Regions from separate parts of the Alistipes sp. DJF_B185 genome, predicted to be linked through region 3. Evidence: riboswitches for the same ligand, from Rfam matches in the RefSeq annotation. Region 3 holds a riboswitch; each other region holds the start of a gene.
The links. A riboswitch is a leader RNA that binds a small molecule or an ion and turns the genes downstream of it on or off. The one in region 3 is predicted to bind cobalamin.
Positions count from the first base shown of each region.

Region 1 (3,725 bases), on a different contig from region 3:
TGTGATCCAGCCCTGCGCGCAGGCCCGTTCGGGTCCCAGCCGGTCTTTGCCGTCGGAGCCTTTGAGGTAATCCCAGAGGTCGTTGATGAGGTTGGCGTCTATCTGCATCAGGAAGGCGAACAGCAGGCACAACACGGCGGGCAGCAGGTGAAAATCTCCGTCCGAAGCGGCTAAAGCGCAGCCCAGCATCACCGGTACGGCGGCTCCCGTCAGCGTCTTGGGCCGCGCCGCGAGCATCCATGCCCGAAACGAATTGGTGGCTGTTCGTGTTTTCATGTTTCCGGAACGGACTTATGCGCTGCGTGTGGTTTTATTGCTGTATTGTTTGGTCGGATAACCGTTTTGCGGCTCCGGTTGTCGTATATGTCTGATTGCCGGGCCGGGTACGGGCGCTACTCCGGCGCTTGTTCCGGGGCAGAGCGTAGTCAGGCGATCCCGGATTGGCGCAGGCCGAAGTCCCCGCGCCGCCTGAGGTGGCGGAAACTTCCGACCGATACGACGACCGATACGACGACCGGCAAGACCGGACCGGCAGGCGACGGTTCACCACACGATCGGCTCCTTGCCGATGCTGCGGAGATATTCGTTGGCGCGCGAGAAGTGGCGGCAACCGAAGAATCCGCGGTAGACCGAGAGCGGCGACGGGTGTACGGCCTTGAGAATGAAGTTCCGCTGCGGATCGGCGATGGCGCCTTTCTTCTGGGCGTAACTGCCCCAAAGCATGTAAACGATGCCCTGTTTGCGTTCGGAGATCGTGCGTACCACGGCGTCGGTGAAGGTTTCCCAGCCGCGGCCCGCGTGCGACGCCGCTTCGTGTGCGCGGACGGTCAGCACGGCGTTCAGCAGCAGTACGCCCTGCTCGGCCCAGCGGTCGAGGTTGCCCGTCGCGGGAGGGGGCGTTCCGGTGTCGTCGGCGACCTCCTTGAAGATATTCTGCAGCGAGGGCGGGAACGGCAGGCCGTCGCCTACCGAGAAGCAGAGTCCGTTGGCCTGTCCGGGCCCGTGGTAGGGGTCCTGACCGATGATGACCACTTTCAGCTTGTCGAACGGGCATTTGTCGAAGGCGCGGAAGATGTTGCTGCCGCGCGGATAGATGCGCCGCGTGGCGTATTCCTGCCGTACGAACTGCGTGAGGTCGGCGAAGTAGGGTTTTTCGAATTCGGGAGCGAGCAGCTCTTTCCAGTCGGGGGCGATCTTTACATCCATGTTGCAAGGTGGTTAAAGTGGTGTAAATGTAGTAAAAAGTCGGCAAATTCCAGCTGTTTTCGCTGCCGATATAAGGAAAGGGGTTTTGTTTTTTGCGCTTTGCCTGCTGACTGCGGCGTGCGCGGATGCGGAAAAACCGCCGAAGGGGGCCGTGACGCTGATTTATATGATCGGCGACGGCTTGGGGCTGGCGCAGGTCTCGATGCCGGTGATCGGGGGCGGTTACGTGCCGAAGGCATTCGACCGTGCGCAGGGCGCGGCCCTGATTCGGACCCGCCGGCCGACAACCGCGTGCCGGATTCCGCTGCGGCGTGATGGACAACACCGGACAGGTCCGGCGGATCATGGCGCCGCTCGGACCCGGCGGCTGACGGTACGGAGGGGATTTGTACCGCAGCCCGAATTCCGGCTGCGGTTTTTTTGTTTATTTGAGGGATTGTGCTACCTTTGTCTTCGCTACGGTTTCCCGGTCCCTTTGCGGTCGCCGGGAATTAAAAGGGAATACCGTGAGAATCGGTAACAATTCCCGTTGCTGTGTGCCCGGCTTTCTTGATTGAAAGTTATTTTCCGGCATTCTTGGCCACTGGTCCTCCGCGGACCGGGAAGGCGCCGGAGAGAAGGGCGAGTCAGAAGACCTGCCGTCGCGATTATACGGATTTCGCTTCTACGGTGAATGGAGCAGGTCTTGGGTCATTTTCAACCGAACGTATTGAGTGTGTCGAAAACAACCTCGGATGCCGGACTGCGCGCGCTTTGTTGCGTGTGCGTCGGAGTGTGCCTTTTCATCTTTGCGGTCCGCCGGAACGGAACAGTGTTCAACCAAAAACGGATAAAAGATGAAAAAACTGATCTTAGGATGTTTGCTGGCCCTGTTTGCATCGGGCTGTAACGACAACGAACCGGAACAGAAACCGGTCGAACTGAAAATCTCGTTCGCCGGGGAGAATCCCGTCGAATTTACGGTCGGGGAGCAGAAGCGGCTCGCCTTCACGGTGACGGGCGACGATCTGGAGGGGCTGACTTTCGCCGCCGAGCCTGATGAGGCCCTCTCCGGTTGGACGGTTGTCGTCTCTGCCGGGCGCGAGGGGGATGCCTACGCAGGCGCGCTCGATGTTACGGCGTCCGCAACTCCGTCGGAAACGGCCGTGACGCTGACCGTCACCGACCGCAACGGCAAGCCGTGGAGTGCGACTACGCCGACATTGACGGCCGTGCAGGCGCCGGTGACGGCCATCGACCTGAGCCGGGACGGAACCGCCAACTGCTATATCGTCAGCGAGGCCGGCGAGTATATGTTCGACGCTACGGTGCGCGGCAACGGCAGCGGAGACGATGCCGCGATCGCGCTTGCCGACGGCATGAAAGCCGACTGGCTTTGGGTGACGAAAGGGCTGGAACAGGAAATTTCGGCCGTTTCGCTCGATGCCGGAAAAGGCCGCATCTTCTTTACGGCGGCAGGCGCCGCGAAGGGCAATGCCGTCATCGCGCTTGCGGATGCCGCGGGGGAGATCGTGTGGAGCTGGCATCTCTGGTTCACGCCGGAACCTCGGATGGTGACCTATGCCAACGGCCGCGTATTGTTGGACCGTTCGCTGGGAGCCGTCGGCACGACGCCCGGATCGGCCGAGGCTTACGGACTCTATTACCAGTGGGGCCGCAAGGACCCGTTCTGCGGGGGTACGGCCACCGAAACCTCGGCGACTGCTTTTGCGCAGGCGGCGGAAAATTCGGTCGTCAATCCGGCCTTCGCCGATACGCATGCGTGGAAGCAGGAGAGCGGGGCGGCCGTTTCGACACTGGAATACGCCGCGGCGCATCCGCTTTCGTTCCTTTCGAACAAGGGTGCGACCGGAGTTTACGACTGGCTGGCCAAGCCCCGCGCCGATTTGTGGAATACCGCGAAAACCTGCTACGATCCGTGCCCCGTGGGGTATAAGGTGCCGGACCGCGATACGTGGGACGATTTTGCGGACGATCAGGACCGCTATGTGGACGGAACCTCGGAATGGGATGGGGAGAAGTACGGCATGACCTACATTTTCGGCGATCTGAGGGACTGGTACCCGACGTCGGGTTACCGTAACCGCGACAAGGGCAATCTCGCCGGTCTCGCTACGACCCGTACGGGGCATTACTGGTCCAACTATCGTTCGGGAAACACGATCTCTTGTTTCTATATTTCGAAAAAGCTCAGTACGGGCAAACTGCTCCAGCCGCAGTCTTCTTCGAAATCCGATGCGGCATACGGCTATAACGTTCGCTGTTGCAGGGAGTAATCCGGAGCGGCGGAGTCGCAGAGCCGTTCGGAGATAGGGCTGAAAAGTCCGGAGCGGCCGGGGCGGTCTCGCAGGTATCGCTATTCGGCGGTCCGGCAGGCCGATAAAAACGGCGTCCACTGAACTCAGGGTGGACGCCGTTTCCGCTTATGGTCGGTTCGGTGGCTTGGGAAAGCCGGGGCAGTCTCTGAGGACTGCCGGCGGGGGCTTGAAAATCCGGATCGGATGCCGGTCCGCGGGATC
Region 1 is NZ_CAXUDY010000004.1:300,611-304,335, forward strand. Features, by position in the region: gene menA (1,4-dihydroxy-2-naphthoate octaprenyltransferase) at 1-276, opposite strand, end outside; gene ung (uracil-DNA glycosylase) at 544-1,206, opposite strand; cobalamin riboswitch at 1,649-1,864, shown strand; gene ACESTR_RS07750 (hypothetical protein) at 2,043-3,482, shown strand.
Region 1: it holds a riboswitch for cobalamin, as region 3 does, so the genes downstream of both, ACESTR_RS07750 (hypothetical protein) here and ACESTR_RS14685 (TonB-dependent receptor) in region 3, are expected to answer to the same signal.

Region 2 (3,725 bases), on a different contig from region 3:
GTATTGGGAATGTTGAACGTAAAGTAGTTGCAGCCCTCGGCCGCGGCCACGCGCAGCAGGTGGCGGTACTGCTCTTTCGAAAGATGCTCTTCGAGGTTCATGTGCAGCGCCGAGCCGCCCGTGAGGTGGTCGATGTAGCGGCGTCCGTGCAGCCGGAATTTGTCGACGACGTTCAGCGACTGGTCCTCGACGACGTAGAAATAGGAGTTGTAGCAGTCGCGCGGCACGGCGTATCCGTCCTCGCGGTCCCATTTGGCGTGCTTCACGCCGACGTTTTCGGCGGGGATCATCTCGCAGTTGAACATCAGCTCCTTGGTGCGGTATTTCTTGTTGTAACGCTCGATCAGCCCCAGTACGTTCTGCACGAAAGCGACGTAGTCGTCGTTGTCGTCGATGTGGATTCCCAGAAATTCGGCGGCTTCGACCAGTCCGTTTACGCCGATGGTCAGGTATTGGCGCGAAAGGTTGATGTAGCCCGCATCGAAGAGCGGCAGCATGCCTTTGGACTTCAGTTCCTTGAGGTTTTCGTTGTAAGCCGTCTGTACTTTGTGTACCAGATCCGTGATCTCTTCCAGATAGGTGAGATAGTGCATGCCGTTCTTCACGGCGTACTGGATGCAGCGGTTGAGGTTGATCGTCAGCACGCTCTTCGAGCCGGTCGAGACGCCGCCCGCGCCGAGCGTGTAGCTGAACCCGTTGTCCTGAATCTCGTTCCGCAGACGGCAGCAGCTCGACAGCGAGTCGGCGTTGTCGCTGATATAGGTGAAGAACGAGTGCCCCTCGGCGTACATCTGCGCCGTGATGTCGCCCCACTCCCGGTCCATCACGTCGCCGTCTTTGGTCAGCAGCGCCATCGTCTCTACCGGGAAAGTCAGCACGGTCTTGGTGCGCTCGCGGTTGAACCACCTCATGAAACGCTTCTGCAGCCACGACAGCGACTCCCAGTGCGGATGCGAACCGTCGGGAAATACGAACTCCCCGAACAGGCTTTCGAAGTAGTAGCGGTCGTAGTAGGCCACGTTCCAGAACACGGCTTGGAAGTTGCGCGCCCCGGTCGGCTGGTTGATCGAGTAGACGATCTGTTCGAAGCAGTCGGTGATTATCTTGTCTATTGTCCGGCGTTTCTTCGAGAGGTCGGCCACCTCGTCGGCCCGCTTGTAGTAATCTTCGCCGTACTCCTGCTCGATGAAATAGTTCATGTACATCAGGAATTCGGGCGTGGCGCATGCGCCCGAAAGCATCGACGACACGATGAAAACCATGTTGACGAATCCGCCGCAGAACGATTTGAGGTTCGTCGGACGGGTCGAGTTGCCGCCCACCGAGAGCGTGCCGCCCAAGAGCCACGGATACATGGTGATCGAGGCGCAGTAGTTGGCCATCGACGTCTCGTCGTTCTTGTAGATGAAGTGCTCCTTGAGCAGGTGCAGGTATTTGTCTGATAGCTCTTTGCCGTACATCTCCTTGATGCGGTCGGTCAGCAGGCGGCGGTTCAGGCGGATGAAGTTCTGCTTCGGCAGTTCGCCGATCAGCGTGGCGATATTCTTGTTTTCGACGTTGGCGTTGGCGTCGTATTTCGAGCCGGTCGCCGGGTTCGAGGCGTCGCAGTAGTTGATCAGAAATTCGAGTTTCTCGCGGTCTTCGCGCTCTTCGGTGTGTTTCTGGCGGTAGAGCATGTAGCTCTTGGCCACCGCGAAGTAACGCTCGGCCATCAGCGCCACTTCGACCTGATTCTGAATCTCTTCGACGCTCATGCCGTCGGACACGTGTACGCGGCTCAGTATCGACGTGATGTCGTCGTCGGTGGCGTAGCTGCCGACCGAAAGGAAGGCCTTGCGTACGGCGCGTTTGATTTTCTCGACGGAAAACGCTTTGCGCTTGCCGTCGCGTTTTACGATGTAAAGTTCGGAAATGCCCATATTTTCTCCTGTTTTGTTGTTGGCCGGTTATGCGATAAAGCCCGCTTTTGCCGGCGGACGGCCGCCTGAAAAGCATGGTTTCACCAAAAAAATCAGTGTAAAACAAAGTTGCTGCACCGCTCTATATCCCGAAAGCGGGTGCCGTATATCGGTCAGGCAGGTCTTCTGACTCGCTCCTTCCGCACGCCTTCCCGTCCGACGGACAGTGGCTCAGAGAGTGTGCGGAGCGCAACGGAGCTTACAGCTACGGGGATAGTCCCTGATTTGCACAGGAGTTCCCTTTTGATCCCAAGCCGGCAGCCGCCGGCGGGGAACCTTGACCGGGAGCAAATATAGAGATTGTTTCCGAGGCGGCAATCGTTCGGCGCTCCAATTAATGAACAAATTGTAAACAATACGGCCGACGGCGGCCTACGCGGAAAAAATATGCCGCGTCCGCCCTCATGCGGCGATTTTTCGCAAAAGCTGTCCGCATGCGCCTCTCTTTGGGGGCCGGGTGGCGCAAAACCGATAAATTTTGCTACCTTTGCCGCCGTATGAGAGCATCCGTCAAAAAGATATACGCTTCGTTCGGTCCCGACGCCTTGGTCGCGTTCTGGCTGGGCGTATGGTGGGTGTGCAACCTCTTTCAGGCCGGGCTTACGGAGCTGGCCAACGACGAGGCCTACTACCATATGTTCGCCGAAAACCTCTCGTGGGGCTATTTCGACCATCCGCCGATGACGGCGCTGCTGGTTTGGCTTGGGGAGCATCTCTTCGGCGGGGAGTTCGGCGTGCGGTTTTTCTTTACCCTGCTGCAGCCGCTTTACCTCTTTGTCTTCTGGCGCATCATCCGGCCCACAGATGCCGACCGCCGCGATGCGGGGCTTTTCGTCATGCTCTCGGCCGCGACGCTTATGTTGCAGTTGTACGGTTTTATCGCCGTGCCCGACGGTCCGCTGATGATGACCGCGGCGTTGTTCCTGCTCACCTTCAAATGGTTCACCGAAGGGCGGCGCGCGGCGTGGCTCTGGATGGGCGTGGCCATGGCGCTGATGGCCTACAGCAAGTACCACGGGGCGCTGGTGGTGCTCTTCGCGCTTGCGGCGACCCCCCCCCGCGTGTTCCTGCGTCCGACCCTATATCTCAGCGGCGCGGTGGCGCTGTTGCTGCTCGTGCCGCATTTCGTGTGGCAGTACGAGCACGACTGGGCGTCGCTGGCCTATCATCTGGCGGGGCGTAACTCGGTCTTCCGGCCCGGTTACGTCGCCGAATACCTGCTCAACCTGCTGGTCGTCTTCAACCCGTTCTTCGTGCCGCTCTATGTCCGGTCGTGGATCGCCGTGAAGCCGCAGAACGCCGTCGAACGCGCGCTGAAATTCATTCCGGCGGCGTTTATCGTCTTTTTCCTGCTTTCGACGCTGCGCGGATACGTCCAGCCCCAGTGGGTGATCGTCGCCGTGTTCGGACTGCTCTATACGCTCTTCACCTACGCCCGGCGTCATCCCCGGACGCGCCGCTACCTGATGCGCATGGGGTGGGTGACGCTCGCCCTGATCGCCCTGACGCGGCTGGTGATGATCTTCAATCCGCTGGGCATCCGTTACGAAGTGTTCGACAACCGCACCAGTTACGGGGAGATCGCCGAAATCGCCGACGGCCGTCCCGTCGTTTTCCGCCACGGTTACGCCGTTGCAGCCAAATACGCCTTCTATACCGGCGGAGAGGCCTACTGCCAGCCCAATATCCGCTACCGGACCCACCAATGGCAGTTCCGTGACGACGATACGCGCTTTGCCGGCCGCGAAGTGCTGGTCGAGACGCCTT
Region 2 is NZ_CAXUDY010000005.1:92,633-96,357, reverse strand. Features, by position in the region: gene nrdD (anaerobic ribonucleoside-triphosphate reductase) at 1-1,919, opposite strand, end outside; cobalamin riboswitch at 2,057-2,253, opposite strand; gene ACESTR_RS08190 (ArnT family glycosyltransferase) at 2,456-3,725, shown strand, end outside.
Region 2: it holds a riboswitch for cobalamin, as region 3 does, so the genes downstream of both, nrdD (anaerobic ribonucleoside-triphosphate reductase) here and ACESTR_RS14685 (TonB-dependent receptor) in region 3, are expected to answer to the same signal.

Region 3 (3,725 bases):
CAGCAGAGTCGGTTGTCAAGACGAATAACAACGCAATATATTGCAATTCAAAATAATACGCAATAAATAGCAAAAGTAAACGAGGTAACGATTTGGAAACCGAAACCTCGTTTACAATCACGTTTTTTCACTCTCTAAACGTTATGTTTCTTATTTGGTTCGAAACATAAAAATCTAAAAATCAATCATCTTGCCCCTTTTTGCAAGATATTGAAACCCAAAGGTACTCCCATAATAATTCCGGATGTAGTCGTCTATCTTCCTCTTGAGCATAACTGACTTATATTAAGGCTGTCGGCTGACCTACATGGCCCTGTTTGCCGTTTTTCCAATACGAATATAGGGTATTCATGCCGTTTTTCCAAGAATTATTCGCACACATTTGCCGCTTTTCCATAATTCGGGATTTTCAGCCGTACCAGCTCCATTTTGAGTTACTCTCAAAAGCCTTGCCCTGACAGAGAGCAATCGCCCCTCCGAAGTCGGACAATCAAGAAAATAATAGCAAAGACTCAACAAGCGGTGTAGATGAACTTTCTAAACGCATTGAAATGCAAGATACAGCTTACGTCCCCAAGCCCAAAACAGGATATTCCCCGAACGCCTGCCCTATCCCACTCCCGCAGTTCGGCTGCAATAGCTTTCACAGCCCGACCGCGGCGACGGCGCGAAGTCGATCTTCAGGTTCAGGGATACCCGTAGCTTCGAGATCGCTATTGCTTAACGAATTCCAAGACCTCCACCTTCTCCAGAAGCTGCGTCAGGCGCCCCGTACCGGCTCGCCGCCCCACGGGGAGCAGAAAGTCACCGTACCGGAAGCGCCTGGACACGGTCTTCGAACATGCGGTAGAAAACACCCCGTAGACGAAAGGTCTCCCGAGGTGAAGGCAGCGTCATATATTTTCCGTTCGAGAGCAAGTTGCATGCGTCGTTCGCATGCAGAGCAGATAGGAGTCTGCCTCCAAAGGTCTGACGGCCACCCGTCGAAGTTTATGAAATTTTTTTTTGGGGGGGGGGAAAATTTGGAACTTTCGGGGGATATATACTATTTTTGCGGCCGATTGGTTCCCAAGCGACTTTTTCCGAGTCGGGGGATTAAAAGGGAACCGGGTGAAATTCCCGGACAGACCCGCTGCTGTGAAGCTCCGCCAATCATCCGGGCAATCTGTACCACTGGCCGTTTCGTGCCGGGAAGGAGTTCGGATGAGGAGTCAGTCAGAAGACCTGCCAACGATTTATGGATTTAACCGCACCCGAGGACCGGTCGGTTGGATTGCTTTATAAATGCTTGTCGGATTTTATAAATATCTTTTGTTTCCCCTGGGACTGGCGGGAGGGTGCGTGCCGGAGGCATACGGACAGACGCCCCAGGATAGCCTCTACCATATCAGGGAGGTCGTCGTGACGGGCCGCGTCGTCCGGCGCGAGGTGATTCCCGTGCAGGAGCTCTCGGGCGAACGCCTCCAGCGGCTCAATTCGCACAACGTGGCCGACGCGCTGCGTTACTTCTCGGGCATCCAGATCAAGGACTACGGAGGCGTCGGCGGCTTGAAAACGGTGAACATCCGCAGCATGGGCACCAACCACGTCGGGGTCTTCTACGACGGTATCGAACTGGGCAACGCTCAAAACGGCACGGTCGATTTGGGGCGCTTCTCGCTCGACAACATGGAGTCGGTGACGCTCTACAACGGGCAGAAATGAGAAATGTGCGGTTGAATTTCCGCCAACAGGAACGTTCGCACCTGATGGAAAATATGATTTACAACGATTTGATCCGCAGGGGATATTCGGTAGACGTGGGAATAGTAGAACTGACGCGAATCATAGAGGGCCGACGCCGCTCGTCGCAATACAAGATCGACTTCGTGGTCAACGTGGGCAATGACAAACTGTATATCCAGTCGGCATTACACGTAGACACGCCGGAAAAGAAGGCACAGGAAACCTTCTCTTTGAGAAACACCGGCGACTTCTTCCGCAAGATCGTCGTGCTGGACGGCAACAGCAAGCCGTGGACGGATGAGGATGGCGTCATGTATGTGGGCGTGATCCCGTTCCTGCTGGAAGATATTGTGGCCGAGGCGATCGGATAAAACAGGGGACGGCGTTTCCTGTCCCGCAGGGAAAAACGGACGGTACGGACTATCGGTATCCACCACGGTACAAGAGGCTGTCGGCCGGCTTGCCGGCCCCTCCTGCCGCTTTTCCAATGCAAATACGGGTTGTTTTTGTCGTTTTTCTACGATTCGAGGTTTTTGGGCGGAATACAAAAGGATGGCGACCAGAGAAAAAAGGGACGGGGAGCGGCTTGTGCATAAACCGCTCCCCGCGCGTCTGTCTGCCGTCACGGCCTGACGGGCCGGAACCGGAAGGAGCGTCAGGCCAGCAGTCGGTCGATCATGGACTGCAACCGCAACAGATCGCAATATTGATTGGTGCCGCCGGTATAGTCCTCGGCATGCCGGGCCGTGCGGATCAGGAACGAATCGAGTTCTATTCTGACCGAGCCAATCCTCCGGGACAATCCGGAGGAATGGTTTATGTAAACGAATTTGCCGTTGCGCTCGACAAAACAGCTCGTAAAGTAATGCCCCTTGGTCTTGGCTACGACCGCCGCATCCACGGCTTTGGCATATTTGGATATTTCACGGACGAGCGCCGTCTGGAAATTCCGGTATTCTCTCGAGACATAACACCCTGCGTCCGCAAGGAAGACATATTGCCATTTGGTATAAAAACTCTGTGCCATAATCCAATTTGTCCGTTATCGTGTGTTCTGTAAATAAATTCGCCACTCCTCGCCGTCGATGGTAAGGCTGTTCAGTTCCCAGTCGTACTCCACTTCCGGCATATCGGAATAAGGGAAATGAACGGCATAGCCTATCTGTCCGTAGGAACAGAGCAGCGGCGTGACGCAAACTTCACGACCGAAATAGGTCTGCGGAGTACAGTATTTGCGCCAGTCGAAACGGCCTGCGGTCACATTGCCGCAGAGCCGTGCGAGGATCGCCCCGTCCGTCATCGCTTTCATACGTCGGCACCTCCTTTCTGTACCAACGTCAGTTGGCCGGGGCGGTCGGGGAACCAATAGGCGTCGTTGTCTGAAAAGACGACGCCGCAATCCTCGTCCTCGGGGTAACGGTGCGGACAAAGGAAACTGTCCGGACGGCAAAACCCCAGCACTTCGTGGGGGCCGAACGTCACTCCATAATCGTTTGTAAAGAGAACCGTGTCGCCGACGGCCAGGTCGTCGTCCGTGTCGATGACCTCCGAAAGACGGTCGTAAATCATCTTGCCGTGTTTTTTCTCCACTTCTGCCTTCCAACGCAGAAATTCCGCTTTGTAACTTCGTTTCGTACTCATTTCAATGCTGTTTTCAGGGTTTCATAAAGCGTGTCGATCATTGCCTCGGCCGCTTCCATATCGCTCACGATGTCTTTGATGTGGTAAGGGGCGCCGTTCTTGCCGTGCCCGTCCGTGCCGATCCACAGATAGGCTTCATAGTCGGAGTCGTAAGCCTCGTAATACTTTTCCAGCTCTTGCAGGAGGCTGTCGGGATCGCCGTTCCGCATTTCGACGCTGAAGCCGAAGTCCTGTCCTGCGGGCGTGTACTGCCGGAACTCGAACTCCGTGAAGCCGGGACGACTGGCGTCCGTTTCCACACTCCAGCCCAAAGCAGTGGCCACATTGGTAATCTGTTCTGTTGTTGTCATCGTTTCCGT
Region 3 is NZ_CAXUDY010000019.1:22,955-26,679, reverse strand. Features, by position in the region: cobalamin riboswitch at 1,046-1,247, shown strand; partial or broken gene ACESTR_RS14685 (TonB-dependent receptor) at 1,285-1,701, shown strand; gene ACESTR_RS14680 (ATP-binding protein) at 1,749-2,096, shown strand; gene ACESTR_RS14675 (hypothetical protein) at 2,381-2,752, opposite strand; gene ACESTR_RS14670 (hypothetical protein) at 2,768-3,025, opposite strand; gene ACESTR_RS14665 (hypothetical protein) at 3,031-3,366, opposite strand; gene ACESTR_RS14660 (hypothetical protein) at 3,363-3,716, opposite strand.

Region 4 (3,725 bases), on a different contig from region 3:
GAGAAGGTAAAGCGGCTGTTCGCCAGATCGGCCGCAATCACCGCATCCAGCTCCGCTTCGGCGCCGCTGAGCATCGGAATACCGCCCGAAACCAGCCGCATGCCCTTGGCCGTCAGCCGCAGGTCGAGGTCGGTCTGGTCGGCCGACATGTCGCCCCGCAGGCGAAGTGACAAAGGTGCGGTCGAGAAGCGCATGCCCGTCGAATCGTCCTCGTAACGGATCGCCGCGTCGCTGATCCTGAAGTCGCGGACCGAAAGGCGGAACGACGAAGGTTCCGCATCGGCGGGGGTCTCCTCTTCGCCCTGAGCCTCTTCCGAAGCCTTCACAACGTCCCAGTTCACCCTGCCGTCGGCAAGTTTGTGCGCATGAAGCGCAGGCTCCGAAAGAATGATCTTCGTCACCTCGAACCCCTCGTCGCCGAAAAGCGACATCACGTTCACGACCACCGAAATCCGCTGCGCGGCGACGATCGTATCGCCCGCGAAAGGCTCCTCGCCCACCAGCGTCAGTCCCTTCAGGTCGAGCGAAGCACGGGGAAAATGGCGCAACAGGCTGATGTCCAGCTTCTCGAAATCGAGCCGCGCATCGAGCATCGCATTGGCCTCACGCTTCACAATCTCGGCGATCTTGCCCCGCAGCACCATCGGCGCCACCAGAGCGATCACCAGCACGACGGCCACCACGATGGCCGCAATCTTCACGAATTTTTTCATCACTTATCTGTTTTAAAGGCGAAAACCGTGGTTTCCACCTCTTCGAATCCGACTTTGCGATAAAGCGCCCTAGCGGCTTCGCGCGCCGGGTTCGACGTCAGCATCACCTTCCCGGCGCCGATGCGGGCCGCATGCTCCACGGCGGCGCGCACCAGCGCATCGCCCGCGCCGCAGCCGCGTGCCGCGCCGTCCACCACGACGTCCTCGATCCACGCCTTGCGCCCCGAAGGCGCATCGTACCACGCCAGCGTCAGCACCCCGACGATGCGTTCCCCGGCCACGGCAGCCAGCAACTCCCCGGTTTCGCTTCCGGCCACACGCCGCAACACCTCGCGGGAGGGCGCGCCCAGCCGCGGCGAAAGCTGCGGCATCAGCCGCGCGAACGCCTCTTCGAGCGCATCCGAGACTTGGGTTATCCGTCGTATCTCAACCGTCATAACATCCGATTTTCGGGCAAAGTTAATCTTTTTTTCACAACAGCTCCGCCGATCACCCTCGCCGGAGTCCGCAGAGCCGCAATTTACTCAACAAAGTTAATATTTTCGTCCGAATCTTTGGGGCATGTCTCGAAAAAAGATTACTTTTGCGTCGCATCGGTTCCCGAAACGCCCCGGAAGGGCGCGGGGATTAAAAGGGAATGCCGTGAAATCCGGCAACAGTTCCCGCTGCTGTAAGTTACGCAACATGTTCCGGCACTCTTTGGCCACTGTCCTCCGGGACGGGAAGGCGCCGGAACGGTAACGAGTCAGAAGACCTGCCGCATGCCGTTCAACCAATATGCACCCTGCGGAGAATGGGGCGCAGCAGACCGTCGCCGACACCGGCATCCGACACGTCAGCCCGTACCAGCCGCAGTCATTTGAAAGCCGATGAAACGCGTTTTACGACATATGGCGGTTTTATGCGCCGGCGCAGGATTCTGCTGCGCCTGCATGGACTACGGACCGCAGCATGAAGAGCCGTTCGCACAGTCGCAGCGCGGCGTGTTCATCACGTGCGAGGGCAACTTCGGCTGGGACAACGCTTCGCTGTCGTTCTACGATCCGGCAGCACGGAGCGTCGAAAACGAAATCTTCATCCGCGCGAACGGCATGAAACTGGGCGACGTCGCCCAGTCGATGACCCTCCACAAAGGACGCGGATACGTCGTGGTGAACAATTCGGGCGCGGTCTATGTCATCGACCCGGCGACTTTCCGCGTCACGGGAGTGATCGAAGGGGTCGTCTCGCCGCGTTACATCCACTTCCCCAACGACACGACGGCCTATATCACCGACCTTTACGATCCGCGCATCACGGTCGTGGATTCCCGCAGCAACCGTATCCGCGGCCGGATTCCGATGAACGGCCACAAATCGACCGAACAGATGGTGCAGTGGGGCGACGAAGTGTTCGTAAACTGCTGGTCGTACGACGACAAGATTCTGGTCGTGGACGCCGCACGCGAAACGCTGGTGGACTCGATCGAGGTCGGGCCGCAGCCCTCGTCGCTGGTCCTCGACCGCTTCGGCAAGCTTTGGACCGTCACCGACGGACGCACCGCAGGCATTCCGGCGGCGCTCTACCGCATCGACGCCGCTACGCGCCGCGTCGAGCAGACCTATACGTTCGCCGCGGGCGACCATCCCTCGTCGGTCACCCTCAACGGCACGCGCGACACGCTCTACTTCATCAACCGCGACGTCTGGCGCATGCGGGTCGATGCCGAGGAGCTGCCCGTCACGCCATTCCTGCCCTATACGCAGACCACCTATTACGAAGTGGCGGTCGATCCGCTGACCTCGGAGGTCTACGTGGCCGACGCCATCGACTACGTCCAGCACGGCGTGGTCTACCGCTTCACGGCGCGGGGCGCGGCCGTCGACACGATACGCGTCGGCATCACCCCCGGATCGTTCTGTTTCAAACCGTAAAAAACATTCGAAGAAGATGAAAAAATACGCATTCCCTCTGGCGGCTCTTCTGCTGGCCGCCTGCAACTCCGGCGAAGAGGTCACGACCACGCAGACGGACGAACCCGTAGCCCGGATTCTCGAATACACTCCCGCACCGGGACAGTTCATCAACGAAGAGGCGCGCTCCGGCGGCGCGTTCGACAACGTGGATACGCCGGAGAAAGCCTGCCGGTACGCTGCCGCGCGCTTCGCCGAGAACAACTGGGTTTCGCTCGGCGGATGGGGCGGATACCTCGTCGCGGCATTCGCCGAGCCGGTACCCAACACGGGCGGTTACGACCTTTACGTCAAGGGCAACGCCATGAACACCTCGTCCGAGCCGGGCGTCGTCTGGGTCATGCAGGACGCCAACGGCAACGGAGTGCCCGACGACACGTGGTACGAGCTGAAAGGCAGCGAGTACGACAACGCCGCGACGATCCGGGGATATGCGGTCACCTACACGCCGCTCGCCGACGGCTCCGCCGCATGGACCGACGACCGGGGCGGCAGCGGCACGATCGACCGAATGGACGAACATACGCAGGCGTCCTACTGCCCGGCATGGATCGAGTCCGCCGACCTGAAATTCACGGGCACGCGGCTGCGCGACAACGTCGAACAGGCCGACGGACAGTGGAGACCTCAGGCGTTCGCATGGGGCTACGCCGACAACTTCTCGACGGTGGACCGGATCGGAACGACCAACCGCCTGCGCATCAGCGACGCCGTGACGGCCGACGGTTCGCCCGCCAACTTGCAGCAGATCGACTTCATCAAGGTGCAGACGGGCGTGAACGCCAAAGCCCCGCTGATCGGCGAGATTTCGACCGAAGTGTGCGGCATCGGCTGCTACCGGACCGTAACCAAACGCAACTGACCGCGTGCTGCGCACCGCGACGATACTCCTCTGCCTGACCTGCGCCCTGCCCGCCGCGGCGCAGCGTGACTCGACGGCCCGCACCATCGCCATCGAGTCGGTCGATATTTCGGGACGCCGCCCGATGAAGGAGATCGGCGTGCAGCGCACCGAGCTGGACACGCTCGTCCTGCGCGAAAACATCACCGCATCGCTGGC
Region 4 is NZ_CAXUDY010000005.1:82,951-86,675, forward strand. Features, by position in the region: gene ACESTR_RS08140 (AsmA-like C-terminal region-containing protein) at 1-713, opposite strand, end outside; gene ACESTR_RS08145 (GNAT family N-acetyltransferase) at 713-1,150, opposite strand; cobalamin riboswitch at 1,291-1,490, shown strand; gene ACESTR_RS08150 (YncE family protein) at 1,604-2,626, shown strand; gene ACESTR_RS08155 (hypothetical protein) at 2,643-3,527, shown strand; gene ACESTR_RS08160 (TonB-dependent receptor plug domain-containing protein) at 3,535-3,725, shown strand, end outside.
Region 4: it holds a riboswitch for cobalamin, as region 3 does, so the genes downstream of both, ACESTR_RS08150 (YncE family protein) here and ACESTR_RS14685 (TonB-dependent receptor) in region 3, are expected to answer to the same signal.